4 regions of the Promicromonospora sp. NPDC019610 genome follow, and region 1 is predicted to be linked to each of the others. Evidence: riboswitches for the same ligand, from Rfam matches in the RefSeq annotation. Region 1 holds a riboswitch; each other region holds the start of a gene.
The links. Region 1 has a riboswitch for thiamine pyrophosphate ahead of ACH45N_RS17185 (YkoF family thiamine/hydroxymethylpyrimidine-binding protein). Riboswitches for the same ligand answer to the same signal wherever they lie in the genome.

Region 1 (7,566 bases):
GTCGCCCTGCAGGCCCGGCCCGTCCGCGAAGAAGATCGAGTCGAGCCGACCCTCCTCGGCGATCCGCGCGAGGCGGCGCAGGTGGGCGATGTCGTGGCCGGTGGCGTCGGGGTCGCTCTCCGGCAGGCGCCAGGACGCCTCGTGGTGCCCGCTGCTCATGAGGAAGGCGTTGAGGTTGAGTCGTCCGGGGCGGTGGTTCGCGGTCATCGGGTGTCCTCCCGGTCCAGGCCGAGCGCGTCGAGCAGCTCGGCGCGCAGCGTGCGGTGCGGTTCGTGGTCGACGGCGCCGGGTGTCCCCGCCGCCGGGGTCCGGCGCTCCAGGACGATGTGTCCCGCGTCGAGGACGACGACCCGGTCGGCCAGCACGATCGCCTCGTCGACGTCGTGCGTGACCATGAGGACCGTGGGCCGGTGCCGCCGCAGCAGGTCGCGCAGCAGGTCGTGCATGCGGAGCCGGGTCAGCGCGTCCAGCGCGCCGAACGGCTCGTCGGCGAGCAGGAGCTCCGGGCTGCGGGCCAGCGACCTGGCGAGCGACACGCGCTGCTGCTCACCGCCGGACAGCTCGTTCGGCCAGGCCCGCTCGCGCCCGGCGAGCCCCACCTCGGCCAGCGCGGCGCGGCCGGCCGCGCGGGCGTCGGCGGGCGGGCCCTCGTGGCCCAGCACGACGTTGTCCAGCACCCGCGCCCAGGGCAGCAGCCGGGAGTCCTGGAAGACGACGGAGACGTTGCAGGGCACCTGGACCTCACCTGATCCGCGCACGTCGTGGTCGAGCCCGGCGAGTGCCCGCAGCAGCGTGCTCTTGCCGGACCCGGACCGGCCGAGGATCGCGACGAACTCGCCCTCGGCGATCTCCAGGTCCAGCCCGTCGAGCACGCCGGCGGGCGTCCCGTAGGTCCGCACCAGTCCGCGCACGACGACGGCGGGGCGTCCCTCCTCGGCGGGCTGCCCGGCGGTCGTGGTCAGTCCTCCAGCGTGCGTCGCCATGTCAGCGCCCTCCTCTGCAGCAGGCGGACGGACCAGTCCGCGGTGTACCCCAGGACGCCGTAGACCACGAGGCCCACGACGATGACCTCGGTCTGTCCGTAGGTGCGCGCGAGCTCCATCATGTAGCCGATGCCGGCGGTGCCGTTGACCTGCTCGACCACGACGAGCGCGAGCAGCGAGCCCGTCACCGCGAACCGCAGGCCCAGCAGGAACCCGGGCAGCGCTCCGGGCAGGACCACGCGCGAGACGAACTGTCGGCGCCCGAGACGGAGGGTCTCGGCGAGCTCGACGTACCGCTTGTCGATCGACCGCAGCCCGTTGTGGGTGTGGAGGTAGATCGGGATGAACACGCCGAGCGCGATCGTGATGACCTTCATCTCCTCGCCGATCCCGAACCACAGGATGAGCAGCGGCAGGAGGGCCAGGTTCGGGACGGCGCGCTTGACCTGGATCGGCCCGTCGAGCAGCGCCTCACCGACGCGGCTCAGGCCCGAGAGCAGGGCGAGGACGACCCCCGCCAGCACTCCCCAGAGGAGGCCCTGGGCGGCCCGGGCCAGCGAGACGCCCAGGTTCTCCAGCAGGTTGCCGTCGACCGCGAGGTCGACGCCGGTGGTCACCACCGTCCACGGGGCCGAGAGCACCCGCGGGTCGACGAGCCCGGTGGCCGAGCCTGCGGCCCAGACCGCCAGGAGCAGCGCGATGCCCGCGCCCGCGGCCAGCGGCACCGGCTTGCGCAGGCCGAGGCGGCGGATCCCCGGGCGCACGTCGGCCTCGGGCGCGGTCGCCGTCCGCCCGGAGGCTGCGGCCGGGCGGGCCTGGACGACGGCGGTCACGACGTGCTCCACGCCTGCTCGGCGGCCTCGCCGGCGACGGGGCCGAACCGCTCGTCGAAGAGGTCGGCGGCGCGCAGCTCCGGCCGGTCGAGCTCCCCGGCGAGCAGGTCGATCGTGTCCTGGGTGCGCTCGATCCCGTCGGTGAGGTCCGCCGGGACCTCGGGCCGGGCAGCGGTGTCGATGAGGTACTGCGCGTCGTCCTCGGTCAGCCCCTGGTCCTCGACGTAGTACTTCTCCTTCCAGATCTCGGGGTGCTCGTAGATCCAGACCCGCGCCTGGGCCCAGGCGGTGACGTACTGGCGCAGCGCGGCCGCCTTGGCCGGGTCGCGCACCACGTCGGTGGGTCCGTAGAGGTGGCTCGGGTCGTCGCGCAGACCGTGGCGCAGCGACGTCGCGCCGTCCGCCGCGTACTTGTCGAGGTAGCGCAGCAGCGCGGTGCCGCCGACCGGGGCGACGTCGACCTCACCGGCGGCGAGCGCCGTGGGGTACACGTCGCCGGTGGACGGCAGCTCGACCAGCTCGACGTCGTCCTGGCTGAGCCCCGCCTCCCGCAGGGACTTCAGGACGAGCGCGCCCTGGGCCTGCCCGGGGCTGAACGCGATCCGCCTGCCGCGCAGGTCGGACAGGTCGTCGAGCTCGACCCCGGGCGCGCCGGCGAGCTCGTAGACGGGGTGGTCCGCCCAGTCCTCCCGGTACTGCGAGGCGTAGATCTGCACGTCGAGCCCGGTCCAGGCAGCGTGGATCGGCGGGATCTCGGCGACCGCGCCGATGTCGAGCACCCCCGCGTTGAACGCCTCGATGGTCTGCGGGCCGCCGGAGACGTTGGCCCACTCGATCTCGAAGTCGAAGTCCGCGTCGATCTCGTCGCCGGCCAGCTCGAAGGCCTTCTGCGTCGTGGGGTCGCCGATCGCGAGCGTGGTGCCGGCGGGCACCTCGGTGGGCAGCGCGGCGTCGGGGGCGAGGCTGCCCGCGGCGTCGTCGTCGGCCTGGGCGCCGACGGCGCAGCCGGAGGCGAGCAGCACGAGCGCGACGGCGACGGCGGCGGTGCGGTGGTTCGTCGGGCGGCGGATGGCCGCTCTGGCGGGTGTGCGGAGGGGCATGAGGGCGTCCGATCGTCGGGGCCGGGATCTCCTGACGACGGGGAGGTATAGGCGCGAGTCCCGGGCTTGACCAGAGCCTGGGCGATTGCTCTCACTATGCGGACACCAGGGTGGGACGTGGTGGGAATGTCCGGGTGGTGCGGTGCGTGCTGTTACGGTGGGCGCAGTGCACGGGAGTCCGGTATGCCGGGCTGAGAGGGAGTAATCGAACTCCGACCGTTGAACCTGATCCGGATCATGCCGGCGCAGGAAGCGACCTCAGGGCGTGGCCGTACCGGTCCGCGTCCTCCTGTGCCCGACGGATATCCGACGGACAGGGGAGGACCTGATGGCGGACCACGCCACGGCAACGGACGAGACCGCCGAGCTGCGCGGCGACCCGATGCGCTTCGGCGTCGGCGCGCGGATCACCGCGGCGGTGATGTCGGACGACTACGTCGACGTGATCCTGGGCGCGCTGCGCCAGGCCGACACCACGGGGCTGGTCGTCGAGACCGGCGACGTGAGCACCTACGTGGGCGGCGCCGAGGGCGACCTGCTGCGCTACGTGACCGACCTGACGGCCGGGATCGCGGCGTCGGGCAGGCACGCGGCCATCACCGTGCACCTGTCCCGGGGCTGCCCGGGCGAGGTGGCCTGCGACCTGCCCGGCGGGGCCGGCCCGCGGGTCACCGAGGTGCCCCGGGGGCGCGACACCGGCCGGTTCGTCTCGGCCGAGTGGGCGCTGTACCCGCTGGCCGACGACGTCCGCGCGGACGTCACGCCGGACCACATGCGCGACATCTACGCCGCGATCGAGCTGGCCAAGGACAACGGGACGTTCCGCGGCTCGCAGCACTTCGTCACCCGCCTGGAGGGCGACGCCGGACGGGTGCTCGCCAGCGCCTTCGCCGGCTGGGTCCTCGCGGGCCGCACGGTGCAGCACGTCACCAGCCACCTCACCCTCTCCGTGAACAGCCCGAGCCACGCGGGTGGCACGCGATGAGCGGGACGACGGAGCGCCCCCGCGCCCGGCTGCCGCTGCGCGACATCGTGCTCATGGTGATGCTCGGCGTGGTGTTCGGCTTCCTGTACTGGGCGCTCGTCCAGGCGTGGAACGGGCTCGCCGTGGCGATGGGACCGGCCGGCGACCTGGCCCAGCACGTGCTGCTCGGCGGGTGGCTCCTGGTGGCGCCCATCGCGGTCGCGATCATCCGCAAGCCGTTCGTCGGCATCATCGCCGAGGTGATCGCCTCCGTGGTCGAGGTCGTGTTCCTGGGCTCCCCGGTCGGGCCGCTCCTGCTGGTGGCCGCGGCGATCCAGGGCGCCGGCAGCGAGCTCCCGTTCGCGCTGACCCGCTACCGCCGGTTCGGGTGGGGCGTGTACGCGGTCTCGGGCCTGCTCGGCGCGGGCCTGGTCTTCGTGTGGTCCGCGTTCCGGTTCGGCTGGTACGGACAGGACATCCTGGCGCTGCGCCTGGGCATGCAGCTCGCCTCCGGCGTCGTGCTGGGCGGCCTGCTCGCCAAGGTGATCGTCGACCGCCTGCACGGCACCGGCGTGCTCGACGAGTTCGCGATCGGCCGGGCGGACGCCGCGCTCCGCGGGCCCGTGGCGCGCCGTGAGCGCTGACGCCGTGGGCGCTGGCGTCTTGGGCGCTGCCGCCGTCGTCGAGGCCACCGGCCTGGAGGCGGTCTACGGCACCGGCGACGGCGTGGGACCCGTCGACCTGCGCATCGACGCCGGGCAGAGCGTGCTCGTGCTCGGCCCGTCGGGATCCGGCAAGTCGACGCTGCTCCGGCTGCTGCACGGCGCCGTCCCGCACGCCGTCCACGCGCAGGTGGACGGCGCGGTGAGCGTCGCCGGCCGGTCCGTGTCCGACACCGGGATCGCGGGGCTCGCCGACATCGTGGGCGTCGTGGCCCAGGATCCCGAGTCGGGTGTCTGCCTGCCCGACGTGCTCGACGAGGTCGCGTTCCCGCTCGAGAACCTCGCGGTCGACCCCGGCCTCATCGGGCCGGCCGTGCGCACCGCGCTCGACCGGGCCGGGGCGGCGGACCTGGCCGGGCGGGCGACGGCGGAGCTGTCCGGCGGAGAGCTGCAGCGCGTGGCACTCGCGGCGGCCATCGCGCCGTCGCCCCGCCTGCTGCTGCTCGACGAGCCGACCTCCATGCTCGACGCCGCCGGGATCGACGCCGTGCGCGGCGCGCTCGACGTCGTGCGACGGGAGACCGGCGCCGCCTGGGTGCTCGTGGAGCACCGGCTCGACGAGCTGGCGGGCGACGCCGGCGCCGGGGCGCTCCCGGAGCGCTGGATCGTGCTCGGCGCCGACGGGCGCGTCCGGCACGACGTCGCCGTCGGCGAGCTGACCGTGCCCGTGCTGCGCGAGCTCGTGGGGGAGGGCTGCTGGCTCCCGCTCGACCTGGAGCTGGCGGCGCTCCTGGGCGACGACGGTGCGGTGGCGCGGTCCGGAGGTGCGCTTCTACCCCGCCATTGCGCCCGGAACCACCCTGATTCCGGGCCAGATGGCGGGGTAGAAGCGCACTTCGCGGGCGGGTCGCTGGCGGCCCGGCTGCTGCGGGAGCTCGGCCCGGCCGACGTCGCGCCGGGTACCCGGTCCGTGTCCGGCGTCGCGCCCGTGCCCGGCGACGTGCCCGTGCCCGGCGTCGCGCCCGTGTCCGACGACGTGCCCGTGTCCGACGACGTGCCCGTTTCCGGCGTCGCGCCCGTGCCCGGCGTCGCCCGGCGCCCTGCTCCGCCCGGTGTCGCGCCCGTGTCCGGCGTCGCCCGGCGCCCTGCCCTGCCCGGCGGCCAGACCCTTCGCGCCCGTGGTCTGTCCGTGGCGCGCGGTCCTCGGGGCCGACGCCGCGAGGTGTTGCACGGGGTCGACCTGGAGCTCCGCCCGGGGACCACGGCGGCGCTCGTCGGGGCCAACGGCAGCGGCAAGTCCACGCTGCTGACCTGCCTCGCGGGCCTCGACCGGCCGGCGGCCGGCAGCGTGGACGGCCCCCGGGCCGGGCTCGTGTTCCAGAACCCGGAGCACCAGCTCACCGCCACGACGGTGCGCGAGGAGGTGGCGCACGGCCTGCCGCCCGACGCCGCGCCCCGGGTCGACGAGGCCTTGGCCCGCTTCGGGCTCACCCGGCTCGCCGACCACAACCCCTACCGGCTCTCCGGCGGGCAGAAACGTCGCCTGAGCCTCGCCGCGATGCTCGTGCACGAGCACCCGTTCCTGCTCGCCGACGAGCCCGGCTTCGGCCTGGACCGGCACGCCTCGGTCGGTGTGCTCCGTGCGCTGCGCGACGCGGCGGCGGACGGCCGCGGCGTCCTGTTCTCCAGTCACGACCTGCGCGCCGTCGCGGGCTACGCCGACCGCGTCCTCGTGCTCGCGGACGGCGCCCTGCTGGCCGACACGACGCCGCTCGACCTGCTCCGCGACGAGGCGCTGCTCGCCGGCGCGGGTCTGCGCCCGCCCGCCCTGCTCCGCCGGCTGGCGCACGAGGTGCGCGACGGCCGCGAGCTGGTCGAGGTGCTGCGCGCCATGGACGCCGCCGCCCTGACACCGGGCGTGGCCGCATGACGGCCGGCACCCCCGACCCGAGCCGCCGCCCCTACCCGAGCCGCCGCCCCTATCCGAGCCGCCGCCCCTACCTGGGCCGCCGCAACCCGACGATCAAGGCGGCGATCCTGCTGGCCGCCTCGCTCGCCACCCTCGGCTTCCTCGACCCGCGCCCGCTGCTCGGCCTCTGGGCGCTCGCGGTCGTCGCGGTCGGGGTCGCCGCCCGCGTCCCGCTGCGCACCCTCGTGCTGGGGCAGGTGCCGTTCGTCGTGTTCGGCGTGGGGCTGGTCGCCGTCAACGGCCTCAGCCGGCCGGGCACGCCGCTCGTGCCGGGGGCGCCCGTCAGCGTCGAGGGGCTGACGGTCGGCGTCGCCCTCGCGCTGCGCGGCCTCGTCATCGGCGTGCTCACGATCGGGTTCCTGGCCTCCACGCCGCCCCGCGACCTGATGGTGAGCCTGGTGCAGCACGCCCGCCTCAGCCCCCGGTACGCCTACCCGGTGCTGGCGGGCCACCGCATGCTCACGGCGATGCCCGCACGATGGGCCACCGTCCGGGCGGCGCAGGCGGTGCGTGCGCCCCTGCGGCGCGGACGTCCGCGGTTCGGCCTGCCCGACGCCGGGCGCGCCGCCTTCGCGCTGCTCGTCACCTCGATCCGGTCGGCCGAACGCATCGCGCTGGCGCTGGAGTTTCGGGGCCTCGGCGAACGCCCCCGTACCGTGTGGCGACCCGTCCCGATCGGCCGGGGCGACGTCGTGCTCGTGCTGGTGGTGCTGGCCGCGTGGGTGGCGGCCGCGTGGGCGGACCTCCGCCTCTGACGCCCGGCCGTCTTCCGGCGCGCCGTCTCCTGGCGTGCCGCGCGCAGCCGTCGGTACGCTCCCGACCATGGCGGACGCGTCCGCACCACCCGACTCGATCCCCGGCCCGGCGCACCCCGCCGACGCCCGGCCCACCGGCCCGCTGCCCGCCGTGGCGTGGCGCCCGGTGGGCGCTGCGGTGCTGGTGCTCGGTGTGCTGCTGACCGCGACCAGCACCCGGTACGGGTATCACCGGGACGAGCTGTACTTCCGGATGCTGGAGCCGGGCTGGGGCTACGTGGACCAGCCGCCCCTGACGCC
Region 2 (7,566 bases), on a different contig from region 1:
CCCGCCCAGGCCCTGCGGCACCCGAACTTCGCGATGGGTCGCGTGGTCACCACCAACTCCGCGACCCTGGTCAACAAGGGTCTGGAGGTCATTGAGGCGCACCTGCTGTTCGACCTGCCGTTCAGCGCCATCGACGTCGTGGTGCACCCGCAGCAGATGATCCATTCCATGGTCGAGTTCGTCGACGGTTCCACCATCGCGCAGGCTGGGCCGCCGCGGATGCTCGTGCCGATCGCGCTCGGCCTGTCCTGGCCGGACCGGCTGCCCGACGTCGACGTCGGCATCGACTGGACGCAGGCCGCGAGCTGGGAGTTCCTGCCCCTGGACGACGACGCCTTCCCGTCCGTCCGGCTGGCCCGCCAGGTCGGCGAGGCCGGCGGGACCCATCCCGCCGTCTACAACGCCGCGAACGAGGTGTGCGTGGACGCGTTCCACGACGGCACCATCGGGTTCCTCGACATCGTCGACACGGTGGCCGCGGTCGTCGAGGCGCACGCGTCGGTCGGGGCGGGCGACGCGTCGTCGGTCGAGGGCGTGCTGGAGGCCGACGCCTGGGCGCGGGCGCGCGCGGCGGAGATCCTCAAGTCGGCGTGACCACCCCGCTGACTCGCCATGGCCGGTTCGCCGAGTCAGCCAGGTGGTCCGACCAGGTGGCTGACTCGGCATCCGCCGGTTGGTGAGTCAGTTGGCTGGTCGGCGGGTGGCGTGGGCGTGGTCGACCGGGCCGTGGCCCTGCCACCGGCCCGACGCCGTCCCCGTGCCGCCGACGACGAGGGCGTCCGCCGCGCGCAGCGCCCCGGTCAGATACTCCTTGGCGGCCCGGACCGCCGGCTCCCACGCGTCGTGCGCGGGGCGCAGCACGGCGCACGCCGAGCTGAGCGTGCAGCCCGTGCCGTGGGTGTTCCGCGTGGGGATCCGGGGGGCGACCAGGGCGACGACGCCGTCCGGCCCGAGCCCCGGACCCGCGAGGTGGTCCACCGACTCCGCCGAGTCGAGGTGACCGCCCTTGACCAGCGCGAACCCCGTGCCGAGCGCCCGCAGCGCCCGGGCCTGGTCGGCCGCCTCCCTGCCGTCGCGGGCCGGGTCGGCGCCCAGCAGCACGGCGGCCTCGGGCAGGTTGGGCGTCACGAGGTCGGCCAGGGGAAGCAGCTCGTTGCGGAGCACCGCCTCCGCGTCGGGCGCGAGCAGCCGGTCGCCCGACGTCGCGACCATCACCGGGTCGAGCACCACGTACGGCGCGCGTCCGGCGGCCCGCAGGTCGCGCAGGGCCGCGGCGACGGCCCGGGCGATCGCGGCGTCCGTGGTCATGCCGATCTTGATCGCGTCCACGGCGACGTCGGCGAACAGCGTGTCGAGCTGCGCGCGCACCATGTCGGCGGGCACGGGGTGCACCCGCGTCACGCCGGTCGTGGACTGCGCCGTCAGCCCCGTGAGCACCGCGCAGCCGTAGCCGCCGAGCGCCGCGAAGGTCTTCAGGTCGGCCTGGATCCCGGCACCGCCGGACGGGTCCGACCCCGCGATCGTCAGCGCCACGACCGGGTGACCGGGCGGGCGGACGCGCGGGGCGACGTCGGCGGCCCGCGCCGCGTCCCGTGCGGACGGGCTCATGAGGCCGGTCCCGTCGTCGCCCGCGGGCGCGCCCCCGAACGGCCCGGGGCCCGCGCCGCAGCCCAGGCCACCGCGATCTCCCGCGCCGCGGCGGCCGGGTCGGGCCGGCCGCAGACGGCGGAGACGACGGCGCTGCCGGCCGCACCGGCCCCGTGCAGTGCGGCGACGTCGTCCGCCCGCAGCCCGCCGATCGCCACGCACGGCAGCGCCGCGGCGGCCGTGACGACGCTCAGCCGGGTGAAGCCGATCGCCGGCCGGGCGTCGGACTTGGTCAGGGTGGGCCGCACCGGGCCCACGCCGAGCAGGTCGACGGTGCCGGGCGGGAGATCGGTCGCGGCCCGCGCCTCCTCGGGCGTGCTGACGCTCAGCCCGAGGTGCCGGTCCGGACCCAGCAGGCGCCGCGCGGAGACGGGGTCGAGGTCACACTGGCCCACGTGGGCGCCGTCGGCGTCGATCGCGAGCGCCACGTCCACCCGGTCGTCCACGACGAGCGGGACCCCGAGCGGGCGCAGCAGGGCGACCAGCGCGCGGCCCAGGTCCACCAGCTCGCGGGTGGTCGCTCCCGGGTCGCGGAGCTGGACGGCGGTCACGCCGCCGTCGACCGCCGCGCCTACCGTGGCGACGACCCCGGCGGGGCCGCCGCACTGCCGGGTGTCGGTGACGAGGTAGACGGTCGGGTCGAGGCGGATCCGGGCGCTCACGCCTCGGCCCGCGCGGGCTCGTGCCCGGTGGCGGGCTCGTTCACCAGCCCGGCGCCGAACCCGACGGCCTCGGGGTCGACGTCGAACACGCGGTCGACCAGCTCCACGGCGAAGCTGCCGGGGGTGGTCGACGCGGTGCGGTCGGCGGCGACGCACAGCCAGGCCGTCGCGGCGGTCGCGGCGAGCAGGCGGTCCTCGGTGACGGCGGAGCAGGCCGCGACGAGCGCGCCGAGCGAGCAGCCGACGCCGGTCACCCGCGTCATCAGGGCAGTGCCGGCTCGGACCCGTACGACGCGCTCGCCGTTGGTGATCAGGTCGGACGCGCCGCTGACGGCGATCACCGCGCCGGACGACCGGGCGAGGCCGAGCGCGACATCCCGCACGGCGTCGGGCGTGTCGAGGGAGTCGACGCCCCGGCCGCCGGCGCCGCCGGCGAGCGCCTGGACCTCGGACGCGTTGCCGCGCACGACGGCGGGTCCGCGCGCGAAGAGCTCGGCCGCGAGGCGGGTGCGCAGCGGCAGCGCGCCGATGGCCACGGGGTCGAGCACCCAGGGCACGCCCGCGGCGGTGGCGCCGTCGACGGCGGCGCGCATGCCGTCGGCCTGGCCACCCTCGACGGTGCCGAGGTTGACGAGCAGGCCGCCGGCGACGCCGGCCAGGACGGGCGCCTCCTCGGGGTCGGCGACCATGGCCGGCGCCGCCCCGGCGGCGAGCAGCACGTTGGCGGTGAAGTTAGTGACCACCACGTTGGTCACGCAGTGCACCAGGGGTGCGGTGTCGCGCACCGCGGTGACGACCGACGCGACGGCGTCGGGCAGGACGGAGCCCATGAGGCGTTCCCTTCGCTAGCACTACCTAGATCAGGTTCCACGGGTGCATCTCAGCCGGGCTGGTGCCCGGCGCCCCGCGCCAAGTGGGCCCACCCTAGCCGCGGACGTCGTCCGTCCGAAACCGTCTCGGCGGGTGGGGTGCTAGCTCGTGGAGCCCTGGCCCGCGCCGTACCGCAGCCCGTCGACGAGCAGGTCGAGCATGCGCCGACCGTGGTCCGGCTCCTCGTCCTCCATGGGCAGCGACAGCTTGGACACGGCGTACAGGAGGTCCTGTGGGCTGGCGACGGCGCGGACGGCGCCGGCCGCGACGGCGGCGTCGAGCAGCGAGCCGAGGGCGGGGCCGAGCCGCCCGATGAAGTAGGCGGGCAGGGCGTCGAACGCCGGGTCGCCGGAGTGCAGCGCCGAGGCGAGCCCGCGCTTGGTCACGAGGAACTGGGTGTAGCGGTGGAGCCACTTCTCGAGCGCGACGACCGGCGGGTGCTCGGCGGCCAGCACCGGCGCGGCGTCGGCGGTGGCGTCGACCTCGGCCTGGAACACGGCCTTGACCAGGTCGGACCGCTTGGGGAAGTGCCGGTAGAGCGTGCCGACCCCGACGCCGGCCAGGTCGGCGATCTCCTTGGCGGGCGCGTCGACGCCCGACGTGCCGAAGACCTGCTTGGCGGCGTCGAGCAGCGCGTCGATGTTGCGCTGCGCGTCGCGGCGCAGCGGCCGCTGCTCTGTGTTCTGGATCACTTCGCTCCCGATCTCTTGCTAACCGGAATGGCTTTCCATATAGTTCTGGAAGAGCGTTCCGCTTAGTTCCAGAGTACGGCACCGCGGCGACGCCCACCAGACCTCTCGACCCCAGGAGGGCCCCATGCAGTACCGCAGCCTCGGCCGGACCGGCATCAAGGTCAGCCCCTACGCGCTCGGCGCGATGATGTTCGGCGCGATCGGCAACCCGGACCACGACGAGTCGGTCAAGATCATCCACAAGGCCCTCGACGCGGGGATCAACTTCATCGACACGGCCGACGCCTACTCGCGCGGCGAGTCCGAGGAGATCGTGGGCAAGGCGCTCAAGGGGCGCCGCGACGACGTCGTGCTGGCCACCAAGGTGCACCTGCCGATGAGCGACGACCCCAACCACCGCGGCAACTCGCGGCGCTGGATCATCGCCGAGGTGGAGAACTCCCTGCGTCGCCTGGGCACCGACCACATCGACCTGTACCAGATCCACCGGCCCGACCCGGACACGGACGTCGAGGACACGCTGGCCGCGCTGACCTACCTCGTCAACTCGGGCAAGGTGCGGGCCATCGGCTCGTCCACCATGCCCGCCGCCGACATCGTCCAGGCGCAGTGGGTGGCCGAGCGGCGCGGCCTGGAGCGGTTCCGCACCGAGCAGCCGCCGTACTCGATCCTCAACCGCGGCATCGAGCGGGACGTCCTGCCGGTCGCCCAGCAGTACGGCATGGGCACCCTCGTGTGGAGCCCGCTGGCCGGAGGGATGCTCACCGGCAGGTACCGCAAGGGCCGCGCCAGCGACGCCCACCGGGCGCAGTACGGGTTCGCGCACCTGCAGGACGAGCGGCGCCTCGACGTCGTCGAGCAGCTCATCCCCGTCGCGCAGGAGGCCGGGATCCCGCTGAACCACCTCGCGATGGCGTTCGCGATCGCCCATCCCGGCGTCACGTCCGCGATCATCGGCCCGCGCACCATGGAGCACCTCGACAGCGCGCTCGCGGGCGCCGAGGTCAGCCTCAGCGACGAGACCCTCGACCGGATCGACGCCATCGTGCCGCCCGGCACCGACATCGGCCGCCTCGACATGGCCTACGACCCGCCCGCCATCCAGCAGCCCGCCCTGCGCCGTCGGCCCGCCGAGCAGCGCGCGGCCGCCGCCTGACGCGGGCGCGCCCCACCGCACGAAGGGAACCCCCATGTCACACCGCCAGCACCCCCTCGGCACCGGCTTCACCGCCGCCTCCACGGTCGACGACGTCCTCGCGGGCGTCGACCTGACCGGCAGGAACATCATCGTCACGGGCGGCCACTCGGGCCTCGGCCTGGTGGCCACGCGAGCGCTGGCCGGGGCCGGTGCCTCGGTCACGGTCGCCTCGCGCGACCCCGAGCGCGCGGCCGCGGCCGTCGCCGGGATCGAACGGGTCGAGGTCGGCCGCCTCGACCTGCTGGACCCCGCGTCGATCGACGCGTTCGTCGAGCGCTACCTGGGCTCCGGCCGACCGCTGCACGTGCTGATCAACAACGCGGGCTACCCGGCCCCGGCGCGGATCGAGCGGGACGCGCGCGGCTACGAGGCACAGCTCGCCACCAACCACCTCGGGCACGCCCAGCTCACCCTGGGCCTCCACCCGGCGCTCCGGGCCGCGGACGGCGCCCGCGTGGTCACCACCACGTCCGGCGCGCAGCGGATGTCCGACATCCTGTGGGACGACCCGAACTTCACCGCCGGCGGCTACGACCCGGGGCTCGCCTACGCCCAGTCCAAGACGGCGAACGTGCTGTTCACGGTCGAGCTCGACCGGCGCTGGGCGGGCGAGGGGATCCGCGCGTACGCGCCGCACCCCGGCATCGTGCCGGCGACGTCCTTCAACCGTTCCGTGGGCGAGGCGGCCCAGCGCGCGATGCGCCTCATCGACGACGACGGCAACCCGGTCATCGACCCCGAGCACGGCAAGAAGACGCCGGAGCAGGGCGCCGCGACGATCGTGTTCGCCGCGACCAGCTCCCTGCTGGCCGACGTCGGCGGCGTGTACCTCATCAACAGCGACGTCTCGCCGCTGGACGAGGACCCCCGGCCCGTCGACCTCACTGGGGCCGACGCCGACGACGTCCCAGCCGACGTCGTGCCGCACTCGATCGACCCGGACTCGGCCCGCCGGCTGTGGGCCCTGACGGAGCGGCTGCTGGCGGCGTGACGGACGCGGGCGGTCGCCGGGGCCGGGGTGACCGGACCGGCCGGGGTCCGGGGCTGGAACCGAAGGTGCGCTTCTACCCCGTCATTGGGCCCGAAACGAAGGTGTTTACGGGCCCAATGACGGGGTAGAAGCGCACATCGCGGCCGGGCCCAGCCGGGCGGCGTCGCCCGCACGTCACAGCCGCGTCCACGCCTCGCTCAGCACGCCCCGCAGGATCTGCTCGATCTCGTCGAACTCCGGCTGTCCGATCGTCAGCGGCGGCGCGAGCTGCACCACCGGGTCGCCGCGGTCGTCGGCGCGGCAGTACAGCCCCGCCTCGAACAGCGCGGGTGTGAGGAACCCGCGCAGCAGGCGCTCGGCCTCGTCGCCGGAGAAGGTCTCCCGCGTGGTCTTGTCCCGGACGAGCTCGATCCCGTAGAAGTACCCGGCGCCGCGCACGTCGCCGACGATCGGCAGGTCGTGCAGCCGCTCCAGGGTGGCCCGGAAGGCGGGCGCGTTCTCCTTCACCCGCCCGGTCAGGTCCTCCTCGTCGAAGAGATCGAGGTTCGCCATCGCGACCGCCGCGGACACCGGGTGCCCGCCGAACGTGTACCCGTGCGCGAAGGTCGTGGACCCGTGGGCGAACGGCTCGAACACCCGGTCGGAGACGAGACACGCGCCGATCGGGGAGTAGCCCGACGCCATGCCCTTGGCGCACGTGATCATGTCGGGCACGTAGCCGAAGTCGTCGCACGCGAAGATGGACCCGATCCGGCCGAACGCGCAGATCACCTCGTCGGAGACGAGCAGCACGTCGTGCCGGTCGCAGATCTCGCGCACCCGCTCGAAGTACCCCGGCGGGGGCGGGAAGCAGCCACCCGCGTTCTGCACGGGCTCCAGGAACACGGCCGCCACCGAGTCGGGCCCCTCGGCCTCGATGAGCGCCTCGATCTGGTCGGCGGCCCAGCGGCCGAACGCCTTCGGGTCGTCGCGGAGGTCCTCCGCGGCCCGGTAGATGTTGGTGTTCGGCACCTTGAAGGCGCCCGGGACGAGGGGCTCGAACGGCTCCTTGAGGCCCGGCAGGCCCGTGACGGACAGCGCGCCGTGCGTGGTGCCGTGGTAGGCGATGGTCCGCGAGATCACCTTGTACTTGCCGGGCCTGCCCTGCAGTCTCCAGTACTGCTTGGCCAGCTTGAACGCCGTCTCCACGGCCTCGGAGCCGCCGGTCGTGAAGAACACGCGGTTCAGGTCGCCCGGCGCGTGGTCGGCCAGCCGTTCGGCCAGGTCGATGGCCGGGGGGTGCGCGAACGACCACAGCGGGAAGAAGGCGAGCTCGCCCGCCTGCCGGGCCGCGGCCTCGGCGAGCACCCGCCGGCCGTGCCCGGCCTGGACCACGAACAGGCCCGAGAGCCCGTCGATGTACCGGCGTCCGGCGGCGTCCCAGACGTGGTGGCCCTCGCCGCGCACCAGCGTGGGCACCCCGGCGTCCCAGGCGGACTGCCGCGTGAAATGCCCCCAGAGGTGCCG
Region 3 (7,566 bases), on a different contig from region 1:
GCCCGGGTCACCTCACCGCCGTGCTCCGCGCCCGCTGGCCCGAGGCCCGCGTCACCGGGGTGGACGCCTCACCCTCCATGATCGAGCAGGCCCGCGCCACCGACCCGGCCACGGAGTACGTGCTGGCCGACCTCGCCACCGACGGGCACACCGCCGACCTCGTCATCAGCAACGCGGCGCTGCAGTGGGTCCCGGGGCACCGCGAGCTCCTCACGGCGCTCGCCGACCGCGCCACGCAGACCTTCGCGTTCCAGGTACCGGGCAACCACGACGCGCCCAGCCACCGGCTCCTGCGGGAGGTCGCCGCCCGCGCGCCGTACGCCGACGTCGTCGGGCCGGTCGAGCGGCGGGCCACCGCCGACCCGGCCGAGTACCTGGAGATCCTGGCCCGGCCGGGCTGGGCCGTCGACGCGTGGGAGACCACGTACACGCACGTGCTGCAGGGGCCGGACCCGGTGCTGCGCTGGATCTCGGCGACCGGGGCGCAGCCCACCCTCCAGGCGCTGGAGGCGAAGGACCCGGCCCTGCGTGCCCGGTTCGAGGAGGAGTTCGGCGCGGCGCTCCGAGAGGCGTACCCCGAGCGCACGCACGGCACGCCGCTGGCGTTCCGCCGGGTGTTCGCGGTGGCCACGCGAGCCTGAGGCGGCGTCGGCCTGAGGCGGCGTCCGACGGCGGCGCGGCGCACGGCGCGCGCGCGGCGTCAGCCCTGCTGGGTGACCCGGGCCTCGAGCCCGGCGAGCTCGGTGTCGACGTACCGCCGCGTGCGCCGCCGCACCAGGTTGCCGAGCAGCCAGGCCAGCGAGCCGGTCTGCGTGATCGCGAGCGTCACGCGGGAGCGGCCGTCGGGCAGGGGCTCGACCAGGTGCTCCGCCTGCGTGGTCAGGCCCGGTGCCTCGCTGATCCACGCGAAGTGGCGCGGCGGGTCCCACTCGTCCATCAGCCAGATCGCGAGCGGCAGCCTGGGCTGCTCGATCCGCACCTGCGTGCCGACGTCCGGCGGGTTGGGCCCGTCGATGATCTCGACCGACGTCATGGACGACGTCCAGTCGGGCATGTGCTCGACGTCGGACAAGACCGCCCAGACAGCCTCGGGCGAGGCGTCGATCACGGCGGTGGTGCTGTAGCTCGGCATCGGTGCTCCTGTCCTGGAGGGGTGACGCCGGCGGCCGGCGTCACCCCCTAGTCTCGACCTCGGGGCACGATCTCGCGCCCGGCCGACACGCCTGAGGCGGACGCGCCCGAGACGGACGCGCCCGAGGCCGACCCGCCTCAGGTCAGCACGGGCGGCGTCGGCCAGGCGGGGGCGGTCAGGCCCTGCTCGAAGAAGAGGTATTCGTGCACCGACGAGATCTCGAACGCCCGCAGCATGCGCCGGCGCTCGTCCGGGGAGACCCAGCGAGCCGCTTCGTCGGCCAGGCGGCGGGCCTGCCGGGTCGACTCCTGGAAGGCCTCGTCGCCGTAGGTGCCGATCCAGGTCGCGTACGGGTGGCCCGCCAGGCCGCCGGGCCGGCGTCCGGCCAGGTCCACGAGCACGCTCCCGACGTGCGCGTAGAGCCAGTAGCAGGGCAGGAGCGCGGCGACGGCCTCGGCATAGCTGCCCGACGCCGCGGCGTGCAGGTGGCCGGTGTAGGCCGCGGTCACCGGGGACGGCTCGACCGCGGCGACGTCGCCCGCCGCGAACCCGGCGTGGGCGCCCAGCCAGTCGCGGTGGAGCGCCGTCTCGACCTCCAGCGCCGTCACGGACGACCGCGCGAGGAAGCCCTGCGCCGCCGGGTCGGGCGCCCCCTGCGCGGCGCGCGCCAGGACGCGCGAGTACTCGCGCAGGTAGGCGGCGTCCTGGGCGAGGTAGAACGCGAACGCCTCGGCGGGCAGCGAGCCGTCCGCGAGCGCCCGGACGAACGGCATGTGCTCGACGGCGTCGCGCCAGCCCGCGATGCGCTCCCACGCCTCCTCGGTGAAGGGGCGGACGACGGCGGGGTCGGACGGCACGCTCGGGTCGGACGGCACGCTCGGGTCGGACGGCACGCTCGGGTCGGACGGCACGGCGTCGGCCGGGGTCTCGGTGGAAACGGGGACAACAGAAGAAGTCACGATGGACATCCCTTCGCCAGCATGATCTGGATCAGGTTCGACGGGTGTGGTCTCAGCCCGGGCAGGGCACCCCGTGTCACGTGCCGCAGACGCTACCGGATGCCGCGGGTCGTAGGCTGCCGCCATGACAGACCGCCCGATCCGCATCGGTGTCCAGCTCCAGCCCCAGCACGCCGACTACCCCGCGATCCGCGACGCGGTGCTCCGCGCCGAGGACGCGGGCGTCGACATCATCTTCAACTGGGACCACTTCTTCCCGCTGCGGGGCAACCCCGAGGGCAAGCACTTCGAGTGCTGGACCATGCTCGGCGCGTGGGCAGAGCAGACCGAGCGCGTGGAGATCGGCGCCCTCGTGAGCGGCATCGGCTACCGCAACCCGGACCTGCTGGCGGACATGGCACGGACGGTCGACCACATCTCGGGCGGGCGGCTGATCCTGGGCCTGGGCGCCGGCTGGTTCGAGAAGGACTACGACGAGTTCGGCTACGAGTTCGGCACGCCGGGGTCGCGGATCGCGAGCCTGGCCGACGCGATGCCGCGGATCAAGGCCCGGCTGGCGGCCGGCAACCCGGCGCCGTCACGCGAGATCCCGGTCCTGATCGGCGGCGGTGGCGTGCGCAAGACGCTGCGGATCGTGGCCGAGCACGCCGACATCTGGCACGCTTTCGGCGACGTGCAGACCCTGACCAGCAAGTCCGCGATCCTCGACGAGCACGGCGCCGCCGTCGGGCGCGACACGGCGAACCTGGTCGAGCGCTCGGTGCAGGCGCAGGGTTCGCCCGCGGTGGACGGCGAGGCGCTGGTGGCGGCCGGGGCCACGCTGTTCACCGTCGGGGTGAGCGGCCCGGACTACGACCTGTCGACGGTCACGGACTGGGTCGCCTGGCGCGACTCGCGGGGCTGACCCAGGCGCAGCGCGCTGTTGACCAGGCCCAGGTGGCTGAACGCCTGGGGTGTGTTGCCGAGGTGCCGGCCGGTGGCCGGGTCGTACTCCTCGCTGAGCAGCCCCAGGTCGTTGCGCACGGCGAGCAGCCGTTCGAACAGGGCGACCGACTCGTCGACGCGGCCGATGCCGTGCAGCGCGTCGACCAGCCAGAAGTTGCACACCAGGAACGTCGCCTCGGAGCCGGGCAGGCCGTCCACGCGGTCGTCGGCCTCGTTGTGGTACCGCCGCAACAGCCCGTCCTGACCCAGCTCGCGCTGGACGGCGTCCACCGTGCCGATGACGCGGGGGTCGTCCCAGGGCAGGAAGCCGACCTGGCCGATCAGCAGCAGCGCGGCGTCGAGCCCGTCCGACCCGTAGAACTGCGTGAACGTGTTCCGTGCGGCGTCGAACCCGTGGGTGCAGACGTCGTCGTGGATCCGGTCGCGCACGGCGCGCCACCGCTCGACGGGCTCGTCCACCAGGCCGTACTTCTCGACCGCCCGCACGGCCCGGTCGAACCCCGCCCAGGCCATGACGCGCGAGTGCACGAACGCCTGGCGCGGGCCGCGCACCTCCCAGAGCCCGTTGTCGAGGTCGTCCCAGTGCTCCTCGAGGTGCTCCAGCAGGGCCCGTTGCAGCCGCCACACGTCCTGGTCCTGCTCCAGCCCCGCCTCGCGGGCCTGGTGCAGGGCGTCCAGCGTCTCGCCCCACACGTCGATCTGGAGCTGGCTGGCCGCGTCGTTGCCGATCCGGACCGGCGCGGAACCCTCGAAGCCCGGCAGCCAGTCGAGCGTGTACTCCGGCAGCCGGCGCCGACCGTCGAGCCCGTACATGATCTGCAGGTCCGCCGGGTCGCCCGCCACGGCCCGCAGGAGCCACGCCCGCCACTCGCGCGCCTCGTCGATGAAGCCCGTGCCGATCAGGGCCTGCAGCGTGAGGCCGGCGTCGCGCAGCCAGCAGTACCGGTAGTCCCAGTTGCGGCTGCCCCCGAGCTGCTCGGGCAGGGACGTCGTGGCCGCCGCGGCGATCGCCCCCGTCGGGGCATACGTGAGGGCCTTCAGCGTGATCAGCGAGCGGTGCACGGCGTCGGGCCAGCGGCCGGTGTAGCTGCAGCCCTCGAGCCAGGACCGCCAGAAGTCCTCGGTGTCGCGCAGCGCCGCCTCCGGGTCGACCGGGTCCCGGGTCTCCAGGTGGGACGCGTGGTAGTTCAGGACGAACGGCACCCGGTCGCCCGGCCCCACGGTGAACTCGGCGCGCAGCACCGACCCGTCGGTCACGCCCTCGTGCGCCATCGGGACCACCGAGTCGATGCGCACGGAGTCCGGGCCTGCGACGGCGCGCAGCGCGTCCCCGTCCTGGGTGATCCAGGGCACGATGTTCCCGTAGTCGAACCGGAGCCGCAGCTCCGTGGTCATCGGGACGCTGCCGCTGACGCCCTCGACGATCCGGACCAGGTCGGCCTCGTCACCGCGCGGCGGCATCAGGTCGATCACCCGGACCCGCCCCTCGGGCAGGTCCCACTCCGTCTCGAGGATCAGCGTGCCGTCCCGGTAGCGCCGGCTCGTGCAGTCGCCGCCCGACGTCGGGCCCAGGCGCCACGACCCGTTCCGCTCGTCGCCGAGCAGCGCAGCGAAGCATGCCGGCGAGTCGAAACGCGGCAGGCACATCCAGTCGATCGATCCGTCCCGGCCGATCAGTGCGGCGGTCTGGAGATCACCGACCATCCCGTAGTCCTCGATGCGACGCGTCACGGGACCACCCTAGGTTCGGGGGTACCCGGTGAACAGCACGCGACACGCGGCCGGCCCGCCCCGCCGCCGTGTCAGACGCACAGGTCACAGGGTGAACCTGTACGTCTGACCCGGACGGTGCGAGGCTCAGAACGACGAGGCGTCCGCCGCGTACACCCACCGGTAGCCCGGGTACTCACCGAGCGACCACAGGTAGTCCCGCGTCGGGTCGTAGGACAGGTCCTCCGCCCCCACGGTCAGCGCGTTCCCGTGCCGCACGATCGAACCCGACGGCGCCGCGAACGTGTGCAGGTCGCCGTCCGAGTTCGGGTCCGAGAAGGTGTCGCCGTCGCTCTGCGAGAAGAAGAACTCCCCGTTGATCGCCGTCGAGCCCTGCACGCTCTCCAGGTCCGTCCGGTAGGCCTCGGTCGCCTTGATGATCCCGTCCGACGCCGGCTTCAGGTACCGGTTCGTGTAGTCGATCGGCACGCGGATCGTCCTGACCTGCGCACCGGCCTCGATGTCGTCGGCGCTGCGGTACTCGCTGACGACCACCGAGTCCGGCGTGCTCGTCCGGTCCAGCGAGACCGAGGAGTGTTGGAGCTGCGCGTACCCGCCCGCCGTCGAGTCGGTGAACTTCGCCGTCTGCGGCAGCACGTACTTGTAGTCGAACGCGTGGTACGAACCGTCGGACTGCCGCCCGACCTTCGACCCGTCGCCCGTCGAGACCTGCCACAGGTGGTCCAGGTCGAACACCCGGAAGCCGCCGCCCGTGTCCGCCACGTACAGCAGGTTGCCGTACCACATGATGCCGCCCGCGTGGATGTCGATGGGCTTGAACGACGGCGCTGCCGCGGTGCCGCTCGGCTCCACCAGCAGCAGGTGGCGGTACGGCGGGGCCGACGCGCTCGCCGACAGGTTCGACACGCTGATGCGGACGCCCTTGTCGATACCGTCCTCGGCGTGGTCGTACCAGCTCACCAGGTTGATCCGCTTGCCGTCGTACGTGCCCTCGGCATACGCGTCCGAGCTGGTGGTGATGCCCTGCGGGTACCAGGCGTCCGTGTCCTGGTCGCCCGCGTTCCAGCAGTAGTACGCCGTGCGGTTCGTGACCGACGGGGCGCTGCCGCAGCTCGGGGTGCGGTTCGCGTCGTCGGCCACCGCGCCCACGGACACGTTCGGCAGCGCCGCGTCGAGCGCGCTGACCAGGGACGACGACGTCTGCGACAGCGTGTAGCGGAAGTTGCCCGCGGTGAGCGGCGTCGCGGCCGCCGCGAGGCCGGCCTGCTCGGACTGTCCGGCCTCCTCGGACTGCCCGGCCTGGGCGGACGGGGTCTGGTTCGCTGTGGCCTGACTTGCCGTGGCCTGGCTTGCCGTGGCCTGGCCCGCGGTGGCGAGCAGGGCGACCAGCCCAAGGCTCGCGACGGCGAGTGCGGAGCGGCGACGACGGCGCATGATGGTCTCCTTGCACGAGGGGACGGTTGCCTGCTCACCGTAGGAGCGGGCACGTCCGCCCGCCAGCAAAAAGTCACCCGGTCGGCGATGACAGCGTTGACAGTCGGGTGCCTGGGTCATACGTTCCGACGGGCGGGCGTTCCGCCTGACGCGGCACTCGGGTGCCGCGCCACGTACTCGATCAGCGACGACTCGAGCAACGAAGCGGGTGGACCGATGGTGTTCCGAGACCTTGCACGTACCTTGATCACGCTCGTCACGGCGGCCGGTGTCGCCGTCGTCGGGAGTGTCACCGCCGGCGCGTCCGCGCCCGACGCCGACGAGTGGTCGACGTCCTGGACGCAGTCGCAGCAGCGCAGCTCCGGGCTGAGTCCGGAGACGTTCCAGAACCGGTCGGTCCGGGTCGTGACCCGGCTGACGCAGGGCGGCTCGGCGCTGCGCGTCCGGCTGCAGAACCAGTTCGGCACGGCACCACTCGTGGTGAACGCGACCACCGCGGGGCTGAGCGCCGGGGGCGCGGCCGTGCGGCCGGAGACCCTGCGCACGGTCACCTTCGGCGGGTCGCCCACGGTGTCGGTCCCCGCCGGCGGCGAGGTCTGGAGCGACCCGGTGAACCTGGCCACGTCCGCCCTGGACGACCTGGCCGTGAGCTTCTACCTCGCGAACCCGACCCGGATGATGCTCCACGACCTGGCCGGACGCACCAACTACTTCTCGGCGGCGGGCGGCGGCAACACGACCGCCGACACCTCCGGCGCCGGGTTCCCCGACACGCACGGCTGGACCTACCTGGTCAGCGCGGTGGACGTCCTGGGGCCCGACACCACGGGCACGGTGGTCGCCTACGGCAGTTCCGTGGTCGACGGCGTGGGCGCGGACAACTGCGGCACCGGCTGCCCGCCGCCGGCCGTGTTCCAGCGCTGGACCGACACGCTCGCGCAGCGGGTGGTGGACGAGCTGCCCGCCTCCCGTCAGGTCGCCGTCGTCAACGAGGGGATCGCCGGGACCACGGCGGCGCCCGCCTGCGGCGCCGGCGGCCTGGACGGCGTCTCGCGCCTGGACCGCGACGTTCTCGCGCTGCACCACGTCCGGGCGGTCATCTACTACTACGGCACCAACGACCTCGCGAACAACTGCAGCGCCGAGACGATCCTTGCGGCCTACCGGGACACGTTCGCCCGCCTGCGAGCCGCCGGGATCAAGGTCTTCGTCACGCCGATCACGCCGCGTCCCGGCTACACGGCCGAGCAGAACGCGCGGCGCGCCGGCGTGAACGAGTTCGTGCGGGCCGGCGGCAACTGCTCGGGAACCTGCGACGGGGTGTTCGACTTCGACGCCGTGCTGCGCGACCCGAACAACCCGAAC
Region 4 (7,566 bases), on a different contig from region 1:
GCTCGACGCCCACCCGGCCGACGTCGTGCTGATGGACCTGCGCATGCCCGGCGTCGACGGGATCGAGGCCACGCGCCGGGTGCGGGCCCGGCCCTCGCCGCCCGCGGTCGTCGTGCTCACCACCTTCGACACCGACACCGAGGTGGTGGGCGCGCTGCGTGCCGGGGCCGCCGGCTACCTGCTCAAGGACATGCCGCCCGCGCGGATCGCCGCGGCGGTGCGCGCCGCGGCCGACGGCGAGCCGGTGCTCGCGCCGGACATCGCCCGCCGCCTGATGGAGACCGTCGCCGCCGGGGGCGGTGAGGCGCGGGACGCCCGGAGCGCCCTCGACAAGCTCACGAGCCGGGAGCGCGACGTCGCCGTCGAGATCGGCCGCGGCTCGTCCAACGCGGAGATCGGACGGCGGCTCTACCTGAGCGTCCCGACGGTCAAGGCCCACGTCTCGAGCGTGCTGGTGAAGCTCGGCGTGGAGAACCGCACCCAGGTGGCGCTGCTGGTCCAGCAGGCCGGCGCGGCCTGACCCGGCTGGGCGCCGTCAGGCCCGCAGCCCCAGGAACTCCGCCACGCGGTCGGACGCCGGCGCGGTGCGCAGCTCCTCCGGCGCGGCCACCTGGAGCAGGCGGCCCCGGTCCATGACCCCGACCCGGTCGGCCACGGCGGAGGCCTCCGCGTGGTCGTGCGTCACGAACACCGCGGTGGTCCCGGTCTCGACGAGCGCGGCCCGGACCTCCCCGGCCAGCCGCTCCCGGAGCTGCCGGTCGAGCGCGGACAGCGGCTCGTCGAGCAGCAGGAGGCGCGGCCGCGGCGCCAGGGCGCGCGCGAGGGCGACCCGCTGCTGCTCCCCGCCGGACAGCGTGGGGACCGCCCGCTGCTCGTACCCGGCGAGCCCCACGAGCTCCAGCAGCTCTGCGACCCGCGCGTCCCGCTCCTGGCGGGTGAGCGGCAGGGTCTCCAGGCCGTAGGCCACGTTGCGCCGCACGTCCCGGTGCGGAAAGAGCTGGCCGTCCTGGAACATCAGCCCGAACCGGCGCCGGTGCACGGGCAGGCGGCCGACGTCGGCGCCGTCGTACAGCACCTGCCCGGCCGCCAGCGGCTCCAGACCCGCCACGGCGCGCAGCAGGGACGACTTGCCGCACCCGCTCGGCCCGAGCAGCGCCAGCACCTCGCCGGGCGCAACGGTCAGCGAGACGCCGTCCACCGCCGTCACGCCGGCCGTACCGGTCCCGTACCGCACCGAGACGTCCCGGATCTCCAGCCCCGCCATCAGAACTCTCCTCCCGCGCGGTCGTCGCGCAGTCGCTCCGCCACCATCATGACGGTCGCGGTCAGCGCGGCGAGCACCACGGACGCCGCGAGCGCCATCCCGTAGTTCTCCGCCCCGGGCCGCCCGATGAGGCGGTAGATCACGACCGGCAGGGTGGCGCCGTCGGGCCGCGCGAGGAACGACGTCGCGCCGAACTCCCCGAGGGAGACCGCGAAGGCGAACCCGGTGGCCAGCCCGACCGACCGCAGGGCGATCGGCAGGTCGACGGTGCGCAGCACGCGACCCGGGCCGGAGCCGAGCACCGCGGCGACCTCCCGCAGCCGGGGGTCGATCGCCCGGAGCACGGGGAGCACGGTGCGCACGACGAGCGGCACGGCGACGACGGCCTGCGCCACCGGCACGAGCAGCCCGGACGTGCGCAGGTCCACGCCGAGCACGGGCTGGTCCATCGTGATGAGGAAGCCGAACCCGACGGTCACGGCGGAGACGCCCAGGGGCAGCATGAACAGGCCGTCGAGCGTGCCGATGGCGCGGCGCGCGCCCACGGACCGGGGCCGCCGGGACACGACGAGCGCCACGAGGCCGCCCACGACCAGGGCGATCAGGGTGGCGGTCAGCGCGATCCGGAGCGACGTCGCGGTGGCCTCCCACACGGTGACGACGAGCGCGTTCCGCTCGCCGGTCGTGCCGAGCGCCAGGTAGTTCCCCGGGCCCCACGTCCCGTCCGGCTCGCGGAACGAGCGGACGACCAGCCCGGCGAGCGGCAGCGCGATGAGCGCGACGACGATCGCAGCGCCTGCGAGCGCCGCGCCCACGTCGGCGGGCGAGCGCCAGGACAGCGGGCGTGCCGAACGTCGCGCCGAGACCAGGTGCAGCGCGGCCTCGCGCCGCCGGCGGGCGCGCGCGGAGACGGCCAGGGCGGCGGAGATGACCACGAGCTGCAGGACCGACAGCACGGAGGCCGACCGCAGGTCCAGGAACTGCGTGGTGCAGGTCCAGATCTCGGTCTCGATGGTGCCGTAGCGCACGCCGCCGAGCACGAGCACCACCCCGAACGCCGTGGCACAGAACAGGAACACCACCGACGCCGCCGAGGTGATCGCGGGCGCGAGCGACGGCAGCGTGACGGTGCGGAACACGCGGGCCGGACCGGCGCCCAGCGACGCCGCGGCCTCCTCGGCCCGGGGGTCGAGCCGCTCCCACAGCCCGCCCACGGTGCGTACCACCACGGAGACGTTGAAGAAGACGAGCGCGACGACGATCCCGGCGAGCGACTCCTCCAGCCCGAGGAACCCGAGCACGCCGCTCGGCGCGAACAGTGCGCGGAACGCGACACCGACCACCACGGCGGGCAGCACGAACGGCACGGTCACCAGCCCGCGCGCCAGGCTGCGCCCGGGGAACGACCGCCGGTACAGGAGGTAGGCGAGCGGCAGGCCGAGCAGCACGGAGAACGCCGTGCCGAGCACCGCCTGGGTGAGGGTGAGCCCCACCAGCCGCCACGTGCGCGGGCGGGTCAGCACCTCGACGAACCCGGTGAGGTCGAGCGCGCCGTCGGGCACGAACCCGCGCACCACGAGCGCCGCCACCGGCCACGCGAAGAAGACCGCGAGGAAGCCGAGGGGGACGGCGACCGCGACCCCCCAGAGGAGGGGCGCGGGCCGGAGCCCGTGCCCCCTGCTCCCGGTCAGGCTCAGGCTCCGCCCGTGGTGGGCTGAGCCTGCGGCTCCGCTCCGGCTCAGGCTCTGCCCGTGGTGGGCTGAGCCTGCGGCCCCGCTCCGGCTCAGCCCACGACGGTCTCGGTCCATCGTTCGATCCACTCGTCGCGGTGCTCGCTCACGTCGGCCGGGTCTACCTCGAACGGCACGTCGGCCTGGGGCGCGAACTTCTGCCAGTCGGCGGGCAGCTCCACGGCCGCGTCGGCCGGGTACATGTACATCGACTCGGGCAGGGCGGCCTGGACGTCGTGCGTGAGCAGGAAGTCCACCAGCGCCCGGGCGCCCTCCGGGTTGTCGGAGCCGGCGAGCACGCCCGCGTACTCGACCTGCCGGAAGCAGGTCTCCAGCAGCGCGCTGGTGGTCGACTCCGAGCCGTCCTCGCTCACCGTGAACGCCGGCGACGTCGCGTAGGACAGCGCGAGCGGCCGCTCGCCGCCCTCGCCCGCCCCGGAGAAGTCGACGTAGTACGCGTCCTCCCACGAGTCGGCGACCTTGACGCCGTTGTCCACGAGCGAGGTCCAGTAGTCCTCGAACCCGTCGTCGCCGAACGCCCCGATCGTCGCCAGCAGGAACGCGAGCCCCGGGGATGACGTCGCCGGGTTGGTCACCACGAGCAGGTCCTTGTACTGCGGGTCGGCGAGGTCCTCCAGCGTCGTCGGCACCTCCAGGCCGGACTCCTCGAACCACGCCTCGTCGGCGTTCACGCAGACGTCGCCCTGGTCGACGGGCGTGAGCGCCCCGCCGAGCTGCTCGGCGCCCTCGGGCAGGTCCGCGGGCGTGTACTCCTCGACCACGCCGGCCTCCAGCGCGCGGGAGGCGAACGTGTTGTCGATGCCGAACACCGCGTCCCCGAGCGGGGCGTCCTTGGTCAGCACGAGCTGGTTCACCAGCGTGCCGGCGTCACCCGCGGCGCTCACCTCGACCGTCGTGCCGGACTCCTGCTCGAACTGGTCGATCAGCTTCTCGTCGAGCGCCCAGGAGTCGTGGGTCACCAGCGTCACGGTCCCCGGGTCGCCGGTGCCGGACGCGTCGTCGCCGGAGCCGGAGCCGCCGGAGCACCCGGCGAGCAGCAGCACCGCCGACAGCGTGGCCGCGATCGTGCCGGTGGTGATGGTGCCCCCGTGGGCACCGGAAAGACGCAACATCATGCCTCCGACTTCCTCCGCCGGTGTTACCCGGATCAGGTTCAAGGGTCTGCGGCTTTCCGCACTCTCAGCGCCGTGGGGGCGCTCCCCTGTCGTTTCCATGCAGCCTAGTCGGCCGCCGGGGGCTACGGTGAGAAGATGGCCAAGATTGAGACGGAACAGACACTCGGCGAGAAGGTCGGCACCCTTGCCCTGACGATCGCGGCCGGCTGGGTCGCCCAGAAGGCCGTCAGCATGATCTGGAAGGGCGTGACCGGAAACGACGCGCCCAACAAGCCGGACGACCCGGAGCTGGACCTGCTGCAGGCGACCGTGTTCGCGGCCGTCGCCGCCGGCACCGCGGTGTTCGCCAAGCGGCTGGCCGCGAAGGGCGCGCACAACGCCGCGGTGCGGATAGCCGCGCGCCGCTCCGCCGTCTGAGGACATGGCACCCTGGTGCCGTGAGCTTCACGCACCTTGACGACCGCGGCCAGGCCCGCATGGTCGACGTCACCGCCAAGCAGCCGACCGTCCGCTCGGCGACCGCCACGGGCCTGGTCCGTTGCTCCCCCGCCGTGGTCCAGGCGCTGCGCGACGGCGCCGTGCCCAAGGGCGACGTGCTGGCCGTCGCCCGAATCGCGGGCATCGCCGCCGCCAAGAAGACGCCCGAGCTGCTGCCGCTGGCCCACGTGATCGGCGTGCACGGCGCGGCGGTCGACCTGGAGGTGACCGACGACGGCGTCGTCGTCACCGCGACCGTCCGCACGGCCGACCGCACCGGCGTCGAGATGGAGGCGCTCACCGCCGTCGCGGTCGCCGGCCTCGCCGTGATCGACATGGTGAAGGGCCTGGACAAGTCGGTCTCGCTCGCGGACGTGCGGCTGGAGCGCAAGACGGGCGGCAAGTCGGGCGACTGGGTGCGTCCCGAGTGATCACGGTCCGCTACTTCGCCGGCGCCCGGGAGGCCGCGGGGCGCACCACCGAACAGCTCGACGGCCCGACGTCGGTGGCCGCCCTTCGCGGCGCCCTCGCCGCCGCCCACCCGGCCCTGGGTGTCGTGCTGCCGAAGTGCGCGCTGCTGGTCGCGGGCGCCCGCGCCACGACGGACGAGGCGACCGTGCCGGACGGCGTCACTGTCGACGTGCTCCCGCCCTTCGCGGGCGGCTGACCCGCCGGACGCGCTACGCCGGCGCCGGGGCGGGGTGGTCGCCGCCCTCGAGCTGGGAGCGGACGTGCGGCCAGAGGGCGAGCACCACGTCGAGGCCGTCCCGCACGCCCCCGGACGAGCCGGGCAGGTTCACCACGAGCGCGCGCGTCCCGCCTGCGGCCCGGGCCACGCCCACCAGCCCTCGCGAGAGCGCGGCGGTGGGGATGCCCGCAGCGGTGCCCCGCTGCCGCACGGCCTCGGCGACACCCGGCACCTCGTAGTCCAGCACCGCACGGGTGCCCTCAGGCGTGAGGTCGCGGGGCGTGATCCCGGTGCCCCCGGTGGTCACCACCAGACGAGCGCCGGCGTCGAGCGCGGTCCGCAGGATGTCGCGGACCGGCTCGACGCCGTCGGGTACCAGATGGGTGGCCAGGTCGGTGAACCCCGCCTCGCGCAAGATCCGCGCCGCCGCAGGACCGGACCGGTCCTCGGCCTCGCCGCGGGCACAGCGGTCGGAGACGGTGATCACCGCTACCTGGTCGGACGTCATGCCGACACGCTATCGGCCTCCGGCTTCTCGCTCACGGCGGCCTCCTCGGCCTGGGCCTTGCGGTGCGCCCGCACGGACCAGATGACGGCGGCGGCCCAGCCCAGCCAGATCACCACGTAGACCGGGATCTTCACCGGGTCGGAGGCGGCGATCCAGTCGCTGTTGAGCAGCGTGCGCGAGTTGGTGAGCACGATGACGCCACCCACGAGCGAGCCCAGGATGCGCGGCGGCACCAGGCGCACCAGCCAGGCCGCGATCGGCGCCGCGATCAGGCCACCGATGAGCAGGGCGAGCACCCAGGTGAAGTCGATGCCCTCGCCGCTGAGGCCGACGAAGAAGCCGACGCTGGCGGCGACGGCCACCAGGAACTCGCTCGTGTCGATCGAGCCGATCACCTTGCGCGGCTCGAGGCGGCCGCTCGCGAGGATCGCGGGCGTGCCGACCGGGCCCCAGCCGCCGCCACCGGTGGCGTCGAAGAAGCCGGCCACGAGGCCGAGCGGAGCGAGGAACCTCTTGCGCAGCGGCTTGTCCGAGCGGGTCGGCAGGCCCTGCACCGTGAAGCGCAGCAGCACGTAGAGGCCCAGCAGGAGCAGGATCACCGACATGACCGGTCCGGCGACCTCCGTCGACAGCGACGAGAGGAACGTGGCACCGGCGAACGCGCCGATCGCTCCGGGGATGCCGATCTTGGCGACGACCTTCCAGTCCACGTTGCCGAAGCGCCAGTGGGAGGCGCCGGACGCGAGAGTCGTGCCGATCTCCGCGAGGTGCACGGTCGCCGAGGCCGCCGCGGGGTTGGTGCCGATAGCCAGCAGAAGCGTCGTCGAGGTGACGCCGTAGGCCATGCCCAGACTGCCGTCCACCAGCTGCGCGCCGAGGCCGACGAGCGCCAGCAGGATCAGGGTTCTCATGGTCGTGACCTTCCAGGTCCGGGGGGATACGACACAGGGCCATGGCAAAGTCGGGCCCGCGTCAAGGTAACCACCTAACCCGGTCGGAAACAACAAGCATCTCAGAGATCGGATAAGTGCGCACGAGTAAGTCGGGTGAAAGTCCCGCGCTCGCTCGAAGTTCGGCCGGAGCTCGGCCGGACCGGGTACAGCCGGACGTCAATGTCCGGTCAGGATTCCAGTCGGGTTCAGGAGTTCGACCAGGCCGAGTCGCCCTCGGTCAGGGCGCGGACGTCGTCCGGCAGGGCGCCGCTCACCAGGTCCGCGAGCGACACCGCCTCCAGCACCGCGCGCACGTTGGCCCGCAGCGCCACCCACACGTGCAGGAGGGGCGCGGCCGCCCCCTGGAACTCCAGGTCGGACGGCCGGTTGCCGCGAACGAAGACGAGCGGCCCGTCCACGGCGCGCACGATGTCGGCGATGGTGATCGAGTCTGCCGGCCGGGCGAGACGGTACCCGCCGCCGGCCCCGCGATGGCTGGTGACGAGCCCGTCGCGACGCAGGTCGCTCAGGATCCCCTCCAGGAAGCGGTGCGGGATGTCCTGCGCCCGGGCCAGGGCCTCGGCGCGGACGGGCCCGTCGTGGTCGGCCGCCGCCAGCTCGGCGGCGGCCCGGACGGCGTAGTCGGCTCGTGCGGAGATCCTCATGGCTCCATTGTCTCCCGCCCACGGCGCCGGCACGCACGACACCGTGGACGCGCCCCGGTCCGGGGCCGTCGTCAGGCCAGGATCTGGCCCGCCTGCTGCGCCGACGCCGCGAACGACCCCGTGAGCGGGAGCTCCGGCAGGATCACCGCCTGGGCGGCGTGGTAGA

Region 2: it holds a riboswitch for thiamine pyrophosphate, as region 1 does, so the genes downstream of both, thiM (hydroxyethylthiazole kinase) here and ACH45N_RS17185 (YkoF family thiamine/hydroxymethylpyrimidine-binding protein) in region 1, are expected to answer to the same signal.
Region 3: it holds a riboswitch for thiamine pyrophosphate, as region 1 does, so the genes downstream of both, ACH45N_RS11390 (TenA family protein) here and ACH45N_RS17185 (YkoF family thiamine/hydroxymethylpyrimidine-binding protein) in region 1, are expected to answer to the same signal.
Region 4: it holds a riboswitch for thiamine pyrophosphate, as region 1 does, so the genes downstream of both, ACH45N_RS21140 (thiamine ABC transporter substrate binding subunit) here and ACH45N_RS17185 (YkoF family thiamine/hydroxymethylpyrimidine-binding protein) in region 1, are expected to answer to the same signal.

Annotation. Positions count from the first base shown of each region.
Region 1 covers NZ_JBIRXX010000002.1:1,235,032-1,242,597, reverse strand. Annotated here, with positions in the region: gene ACH45N_RS17205 (LLM class flavin-dependent oxidoreductase) at 1-207, opposite strand, end outside; gene ACH45N_RS17200 (ABC transporter ATP-binding protein) at 204-983, opposite strand; gene ACH45N_RS17195 (ABC transporter permease) at 959-1,816, opposite strand; gene ACH45N_RS17190 (ABC transporter substrate-binding protein) at 1,813-2,916, opposite strand; TPP riboswitch at 3,077-3,185, shown strand; gene ACH45N_RS17185 (YkoF family thiamine/hydroxymethylpyrimidine-binding protein) at 3,245-3,901, shown strand; gene ACH45N_RS17180 (ECF transporter S component) at 3,898-4,524, shown strand; gene ACH45N_RS17175 (ATP-binding cassette domain-containing protein) at 4,514-6,472, shown strand; gene ACH45N_RS17170 (energy-coupling factor transporter transmembrane component T family protein) at 6,469-7,266, shown strand; gene ACH45N_RS17165 (ArnT family glycosyltransferase) at 7,334-7,566, shown strand, end outside.
Region 2 covers NZ_JBIRXX010000001.1:2,248,398-2,255,963, forward strand. Annotated here, with positions in the region: gene dxr (1-deoxy-D-xylulose-5-phosphate reductoisomerase) at 1-594, shown strand, start outside; gene thiD (bifunctional hydroxymethylpyrimidine kinase/phosphomethylpyrimidine kinase) at 682-1,608, opposite strand; gene thiE (thiamine phosphate synthase) at 1,605-2,309, opposite strand; gene thiM (hydroxyethylthiazole kinase) at 2,306-3,139, opposite strand; TPP riboswitch at 3,129-3,226, opposite strand; gene ACH45N_RS10045 (TetR/AcrR family transcriptional regulator) at 3,281-3,871, opposite strand; gene ACH45N_RS10050 (aldo/keto reductase) at 3,996-5,027, shown strand; gene ACH45N_RS10055 (SDR family NAD(P)-dependent oxidoreductase) at 5,062-6,060, shown strand; gene ACH45N_RS10060 (aspartate aminotransferase family protein) at 6,235-7,566, opposite strand, start outside.
Region 3 covers NZ_JBIRXX010000001.1:2,551,249-2,558,814, reverse strand. Annotated here, with positions in the region: gene ACH45N_RS11400 (methyltransferase domain-containing protein) at 1-641, shown strand, start outside; gene ACH45N_RS11395 (SRPBCC family protein) at 701-1,132, opposite strand; gene ACH45N_RS11390 (TenA family protein) at 1,270-2,091, opposite strand; TPP riboswitch at 2,083-2,175, opposite strand; gene ACH45N_RS11385 (LLM class F420-dependent oxidoreductase) at 2,216-2,995, shown strand; gene ACH45N_RS11380 (glycoside hydrolase family 15 protein) at 2,941-4,767, opposite strand; gene ACH45N_RS11375 (hypothetical protein) at 4,894-6,201, opposite strand; gene ACH45N_RS11370 (GDSL-type esterase/lipase family protein) at 6,445-7,566, shown strand, end outside.
Region 4 covers NZ_JBIRXX010000003.1:1,338-8,903, reverse strand. Annotated here, with positions in the region: gene ACH45N_RS21155 (response regulator) at 1-520, shown strand, start outside; gene ACH45N_RS21150 (ABC transporter ATP-binding protein) at 536-1,264, opposite strand; gene ACH45N_RS21145 (ABC transporter permease) at 1,264-3,072, opposite strand; gene ACH45N_RS21140 (thiamine ABC transporter substrate binding subunit) at 3,048-4,127, opposite strand; TPP riboswitch at 4,123-4,228, opposite strand; gene ACH45N_RS21135 (DUF4235 domain-containing protein) at 4,266-4,547, shown strand; gene moaC (cyclic pyranopterin monophosphate synthase MoaC) at 4,568-5,038, shown strand; gene ACH45N_RS21125 (MoaD/ThiS family protein) at 5,035-5,274, shown strand; gene ACH45N_RS21120 (molybdenum cofactor biosynthesis protein B) at 5,288-5,803, opposite strand; gene ACH45N_RS21115 (sulfite exporter TauE/SafE family protein) at 5,800-6,714, opposite strand; gene ACH45N_RS21110 (RrF2 family transcriptional regulator) at 6,942-7,400, opposite strand; gene ACH45N_RS21105 (AGE family epimerase/isomerase) at 7,472-7,566, opposite strand, start outside.